DNA from 3 places in the Ochrobactrum sp. A-1 genome. Region 2 is predicted to be linked to each of the others. Evidence: riboswitches for the same ligand, from Rfam matches in the RefSeq annotation. Region 2 holds a riboswitch; each other region holds the start of a gene.

Region 1 (2,317 bases), on a different contig from region 2:
AGTGCGCGGGCGACAGGAACCGCAAACAGCACGGAAAGCAGGCTTGAAGCGATTGCCTGCAGGATCGTGAAACGAGCAACCCGCCATAGATAGGTGTCAAAATTGGCAGCGGCATCGAAGCCGCCGCTGCCCGCTTCAAATGCCAATGCGATAAGCGCGCCGCCGGCAAGCATGACCAGAAAGACAAGCGCCAGTGCACCCGCAGCGGGCTTCGCGGCGGATATGTTCTTCGTGCGGTGCTGTGCCGGAAATGTCGTCATTTACTGGTCGCGGCCAGCCATTCATCGACCCATGACTTCCTGTTCTTGGCGACTTCGTCGGAAGGGAGGAGAAGCGTCTTTTCGGGCTTCGGCAGTGCGTCGAAAGCGGCTGGAAGTGGGGCGGAAGTCTTGCCGGCTGGATACATCCAGTTGGTTTCAGGAATGACATCCTGGAAACCGGGGCCGGTCATGAAAGCCAGAAATTTTTGCGCCAGAGGATTTTTTGCGCCGGTCGTGGTTTGAGCGGCTAACTCGATCTGGAGATAATTACCCTCCGGATAGGCCAGAGCCTTATAGCGCTCCGTCTTTTCCGCGATCATGTGATAGGCGGGAGACGTCGTATAGGACAGTACCATCGGGGCTTCGCCCTTGGTGAAGAGTCCATAAGCCTCCGACCAGCCGGGTGTGACGGTGAGAATGCGCTTCTGCAGTTTCTGCCAGGCCGCTTCCGCCTCATTGCCGTAGACGGATTTCATCCAGAGCAGCATGCCCAGCCCCGGCGTTGACGTGCGCGGGTCTTGCAGCACGATCTTCTGCGAAGGATCGCCTTCGACCAGTTCTTTCAGGCTCTTTGGAGGATTGGGCAGCTTTTCCGAATCGTAGACCACGGCGAAATAGCCGTAGTCGTAGGGAACGAAGATATCGTCCTTAAAGCCGCCCGGAACGCTCACATTGCTCTGGTCGATGCCGCTTGGTGCAAAAAAGCCGGTAGCGCGCGCTTCGGTCGTCAGATTGGTATCGAGACCGAGGACGATATCGGCTTTGGTATTGCTGCCTTCGAGCTTGAGACGGTTCAGCAGGGCAACGCCATCGGCGGAGGCGATCCAGTCAACTTCGCAGCCGCATTCCTTCTCGAAGTTTTCCTTGACCTTTGGCCCCGGACCCCATTCGGAAACGAAACTGTCATAGGTATAGACGGTGAGCTTGTCTTTCGCCTGCGCTGAAGGCGTGAAAGCCATAGCTGCGGAAAATGAAATAGCTAGCAAAGATAAAAGCCGCATCACGGCACTTCCTTTCTTTTACTACAAGAGGATTGAGCGCCGTTTATGGAGCGTCTAATCCCTCCGCCGGTGCAAACCGGATCAGGTTCAGCGGGTTGGCCTTTTTTCCGCATTTCTGGACGCAAAACCGTTTTACACTTTTGCTGGAAATGCTTTTGGGCCTCTCAGCCATCCGCGGAAGCGGACGGCACCCCGTTAGAGCGGTTGCGACAATAATCTTTCGCAACGGGAAGGGCAATAATGTTTCGGGGTATCGCACCGGCAGCGAATGCGGGCTTCCGGCGCGGATTAGCCCGTGTTATGAGCGGCTTATGAGCACATTCGTCATTCTCCTCGGCGGCGATCTGGTCGTGACCGATCGCCTGAAGCGCCAAATTGCAGATGCGCGTATTCTCGCTGCCGATAGCGGGATCAGGCATGCTGCGGCGCTTGGTGTCGAACCGGAACTGTGGCTCGGCGATTTCGATTCGACCTCCGCAGAGCTTCGAGTGCAATATGGACACGTGCCGCAAAAGACGTTCCCTGCCGCCAAGGACATGACGGATGGAGAACTGGCCTTCGAGGAAGCCTATATGCGGGGTGCGGATCGGGTGATCCTCTGTGGAGCTTTCGGCGGGCAGCGCACCGACCATACGCTGCTGCACCTGACCATGGCGACAGCGCAGGCGGCAAAAGGGCGGAACGTGCTTTTATCCAGTGGCTCCGAGGAGGCCTGGCCCCTGCCGCCGGGAGATTATGTCTATGACTTTCCCGATGGAACACCGTTCAGTGTGATTAATTTCAACACTGTCGAAGGCCTTTCGATCACAAATGCGGAGTGGCCGTTAGATAATGTGACACTGCCCTTCGGCTCTTCATGGACAGTGTCTAATGTAGTTCGTGGAACACTTCGTGTTACTGCGCATTCTGGATTGGCGATACTTATCGCCAACTTGGCGATGGAGGAAACACCGCGCTGAGGCCGCTAACCTTATTAATCGAAAGAGCTTGACGCTGGCGAGCGAAACGTATTGTAAATGGGCCAAGCGGGTGTCATCTGCTTTACGCCGAAATTGG
Region 2 (2,317 bases):
TCAAATAACGAGGTTCATTCCCTTCGACGGGCGGAATCGAGCATTTTATGATCCGCACCGTGCGCGACGTTCCATCCTTGCGCTCGATCTTGCGTTCAACACTCAACACTTCCCGACGCTGCATTGCCATTCGGTCCTGCTGGCTGATGACAGCTGCTTCGCGCTTGGGGAAAAGATCCAGGTCTGTTGACCCGATAGCCTCGTCTATCGGCTGTCCGCTCGCCGCGGATGCTGCCTGATTGTAGAGCACATAACGACCCTCATCGTGCATATCCTTGACGAAGACGCCTAGCGGCAGATTGTTGACGAGACTGTCCAGTAAGGTTTGGGCGTGAGTTGCCTGACGATTGGCCGCCGCCAATTCTGTCCTATCCTGAACAATAGCCAGAATTGCTTCCTTGCCATCGAATATTACCTGGCGTCCATAGGTCAGAACGTCGATGGTTTCACCATTGGCGCGCAGATGCTGCCAGCGCTCCGGTCGCTCAAGATCGCTTCGGTCCCGTATAGCGGCAAGCATCCGATCCCGTTCGGTCTGTGGGCGAATATCGAGCACTGTCATGCCCGGAATCTCGTCAGCAGTATAGCCGTAGAGCCGGTAGGCTGCGTCATTCATCACGATGAAACGCAGTGTTTCCGGGTCATAAACCCACATAGGTGTCGGATGGGTTGTAAAAAGGATGCGGAAGTCCGGTTCGGACGCGCGCGCCATCGTGTCTTCAGCTGAAGCCGAAGCGCCCTTCCGCTTCCTCATCGCAAACCCCTCATCCGACTGATCCTACAGGATAATTCCGACCCATCTCACAAGCAGGCCGTCTTGTTTCATAGCACTATGAGCAACACGCGGAAGATGCACCCCGAACATAGATTAAAGCCGAGAATTTTAATAAACCATATACAAATCGAGGGTCGATTTAAGGAATTTCTTCTAAGCCACACTTTTTCCATCGCTTGACCAGCTTCAACTTCCGGCCTATGCCTACAGATGCAAAATTCGTTGGGGTGTCTCGAAAGAGGCTGAGAGACGCATTCTCGCGTTAACCCATTGAACCTGATCCGGGTAATACCTGCGTAGGGAACGGAGTTTGGCGCGTCGCGGACCGGGAATATTCCCCAATGGAGCTCAGGCTCCGCTCATGTTCATGGCGTCTCATCTTCCGTTCGGAATGAGAGACGACATATGGACCAAAAACACAGTTTCTCCCGAACAACATCGACAAGCGACCGGGCGTCGCCGATACCGATATGCGTGACCATCGCCGGTTCCGACAGCGGCGGCGGTGCTGGCATTCAGGCCGATCTCAAGACATTCTCCGCGCTCGGCGTCTATGGCGCCAGCGTCATTGCCGCCGTCACTGTGCAGAACACGCGCACCGTCAGCGCCGTACACGATGTCCCGGCAGACATCGTCGCCGGGCAGATCGACGCCGTATTCAGCGATCTCAATGTCGCGGCGGTGAAGATCGGCATGGTTTCGGTGCCGGAAACCATCGAGGCCATCGCGCGCGGCCTTGCGCATTTTTCCGGGCCCATCGTGCTCGACCCCGTCATGGTGGCAAAATCCGGCGACCGGCTTTTGAGCGAAAACGCCATTGCGCTGTTGCGCCGGAAACTGTTGCCGCAGGCCACGCTTCTCACCCCGAACCGGCCCGAAGCTGCCTGTCTGCTCGATTGCGATACGGCACGCAACGACGGCCAAGCCGAGGAACAGGGCCGCGCTCTGCTCGAAATGGGCGCGAAAGCCGTATTGATGAAGGGCGGTCATGCGGAAGGCAAAATCTGCGTCGATCTGCTGATCCGCCGTGACCAGCCCACCCTGCGCCTCGAAGCGCCGCGCATCCTGACTGCCAACACGCATGGCACAGGCTGTACGCTCTCTTCGGCCATCGCGGCGCAACTGGCAAAAAACCTGCCGCTCGAACAGGCACTGCAAACGGCACATACCTATCTGCAAGGCGCAATCCGTGCCGCCGATACATTGAAAGTCGGTCACGGCCATGGGCCGGTGCATCATTTCCACAACCTCTGGAACACAACTACAGGGGAGACCGTCTGATGCGCGTTACCATTATCGGCGCGGGCGTTGCCGGATTGGCCACCGCCGCCGAATTCACCGATCAGGGCCACGCCGTCACCGTGATTGCCAAGAGCGTGGAAATCGGGTCCGACAGTTGCTCGTGGTTTGCGGGTGGAATGCTTGCCCCATGGTGCGAGGGCGAGAGCGCGGAAGAACCGGTCGTTCGCCTGGGGCAGGAAGCGATTGGCTGGTGGGAACGGCACGTTTCGACAGTCCATCGCAAGGGTACGCTTGTGCTCT
Region 3 (2,317 bases), on a different contig from region 2:
CTCGGCAATCTCGCGAAAGGATCATCATCATGACCACCAACGTGCTCTCCGGCGCGGCGATCCCGGCTGCACCAGACAAGTATCATGTCTATCGTCCGTTGCTCGATCTGATCGGCTTTGCCGAGGGCACGGACAGGAAGCGTGGCTATAACGAGACGCTGGCCTACGGTGCCTTCACTGGCGGCGACGTCAATCTCGTCAACATGACACTACAAGAAATTGATGCTCTGCAAACCCGCATGCTGAACATCCCAAGAACCGCTTCAACTCGTCAGCCCTCGGTCGCTATCAGATGGTGCGCACCATCCGCAAGACGCTTGGTCTACCAACGTCCGCCCTGTTCGACGCCGCCATGCAGGATCGATGCGCCTGCTATCTGCTCGGCCTGCGTGGTATCGACAAGTATCTCGCAGGGCGACTTTCCCAAGATACACTCATCAACAATCTCGCACGCGAGTGGGCCTCGCTCCCGACCACCTCCGGCAAAGGTGCTTATGCCGGCCAGAACGCCGCTGTGAACCCAGACCGGGTGCGCCAGATCTTGGCTCAGGTAAAGAAGCGCCACCATGATACCCAGCCTGTCCGTGAAATCCTGGTGGAACGGGAAATCGACAAGCCGGTCGTGCCGATCACCGTCGAAGCTGAAATCCGCAAGCGCACCGATCAGTGGAGTTGGATCACCACCATCTTTGGCTCGGGTGGTGCAGGCCTTGCAGCTCTCACCGGCATGGACTGGCAGACCGTCGTCGCGATCAGTGCACTTGCCCTTGGAGGGCTCACCATCGCGCTGCTGTTGCGGCGCCAGATCGTGTGTGCCGTGAAAGATGTACGCAGGGTGATTGAGGGGGTGACTTAACACTCTACGAAGCTAATTTCGTTTTTCTATTTACTCACTTGAATCTAAATGCCGAAGAGCTTCAGCGAGAGGGGTTGTTTTCAGGTTAGCTCTCTGACCCTGTGCCTGGAGTCATGCGATTTTATAAAGTCAGCATGATATCAAAACAGCCGGCTTTTTATAGCTTATGCGCACAGTTAACGAGTGAACCATGTGTAATTGACGACTCAGACAGCGTTGGGTAATCTGAGATTTCCACCAGGGGTGTCCCGTCAAGGGGCTGAGATTCTGCTGGGCCGCAAGGCAGCGCAGTGACCCTATGAACCTGATCCAGTTCATGCTGGCGTAGGGACGGTGCTGATGCCTTCTCGGCCGCATACGGGAATCGGGCATGCATTTCCTCTCGTCAGCGCTGGTCTCCATAACCACGACACGAGGAACCTCGAAATGACGTCCAAACAAATCCCGACAGTTACGACCGGACCGCTGCCTGCTTCGTCTAAGGTCTTCAAGCCCGGTGTGCTGTATCCAGATATACGCGTGCCCATGCGCGAGATTGCCCTGCATCCCAGCGCCGGCGAACCACCGGTGACAGTATATGACTCCTCCGGTCCTTATACCGATCCCGGTGTCGAGATCGCTATTGAGCGTGGCCTGCCGCGTTTGCGTGAAAGCTGGATCATGGCGCGAGGCGATGTTGAAACTTACGACGGGAGACAGGTCAAGCCCGAGGATAACGGCTTTGTTTCCGGCGACCGGCTGGCACCTGAATTCCCTACCCGGCACCGGCCCTTGCGGGCATCTGGTGGCAAGGCCGTCACTCAGCTTGCCTATGCCAGGGCAGGCATCGTTACACCCGAGATGGAGTTTATCGCTATCCGTGAAAATCTTGGCCGCAAGGCTGAGCGGGAAGCACTGGCGCGAGACGGTCAGGATTTTGGTGCATCTATTCCCGATTTCGTCACGCCAGAATTCGTGCGCGATGAAGTGGCACGTGGACGGGCGGTCATCCCATCCAACATCAATCATCCCGAGGCCGAACCAATGATTATCGGCCGCAATTTTCTGGTCAAGATCAACGCCAATATCGGCAATTCGGCGGTAACATCTTCGATGGCTGATGAGGTCGAGAAGATGGTTTGGGCGACACGCTGGGGTGCGGATACGGTGATGGACCTGTCTACGGGGCGAAATATCCATAATATCCGCGAATGGATCATCCGTAATTCGCCCGTTCCGATTGGCACCGTCCCGATCTACCAGGCACTGGAGAAGGTCGGTGGTATCGCCGAGAACTTGTCCTGGGAGGTGTTTCGCGACACGCTGATCGAGCAGGCCGAACAGGGGGTGGACTATTTCACGATCCATGCCGGGGTGCGACTGCATATGATCCCGTTGACGATTGAACGCGTGACCGGCATCGTGTCACGTGGCGGCTCGATCATGGCAAAATGGTGCCTCCATCACCACCGGGAAAGCTTC

What was found. A riboswitch is a leader RNA that binds a small molecule or an ion and turns the genes downstream of it on or off. The one in region 2 is predicted to bind thiamine pyrophosphate.
Region 1: it holds a riboswitch for thiamine pyrophosphate, as region 2 does, so the genes downstream of both, thiB (thiamine ABC transporter substrate binding subunit) here and thiD (bifunctional hydroxymethylpyrimidine kinase/phosphomethylpyrimidine kinase) in region 2, are expected to answer to the same signal.
Region 3: it holds a riboswitch for thiamine pyrophosphate, as region 2 does, so the genes downstream of both, thiC (phosphomethylpyrimidine synthase ThiC) here and thiD (bifunctional hydroxymethylpyrimidine kinase/phosphomethylpyrimidine kinase) in region 2, are expected to answer to the same signal.

The regions. Positions count from the first base shown of each region.
Region 1 is NZ_JAKVQC010000004.1:450,817-453,133, reverse strand. It holds gene thiP (thiamine/thiamine pyrophosphate ABC transporter permease ThiP) at 1-260, opposite strand, end outside; gene thiB (thiamine ABC transporter substrate binding subunit) at 257-1,261, opposite strand; TPP riboswitch at 1,303-1,466, opposite strand; gene MKS82_RS11785 (thiamine diphosphokinase) at 1,573-2,220, shown strand.
Region 2 is NZ_JAKVQC010000003.1:1,414,446-1,416,762, forward strand. It holds gene MKS82_RS08610 (putative bifunctional diguanylate cyclase/phosphodiesterase) at 1-754, opposite strand, end outside; TPP riboswitch at 989-1,095, shown strand; gene thiD (bifunctional hydroxymethylpyrimidine kinase/phosphomethylpyrimidine kinase) at 1,181-2,056, shown strand; gene thiO (glycine oxidase ThiO) at 2,056-2,317, shown strand, end outside.
Region 3 is NZ_JAKVQC010000002.1:36,565-38,881, reverse strand. It holds gene MKS82_RS00940 (hypothetical protein) at 353-856, shown strand; TPP riboswitch at 1,086-1,205, shown strand; gene thiC (phosphomethylpyrimidine synthase ThiC) at 1,283-2,317, shown strand, end outside.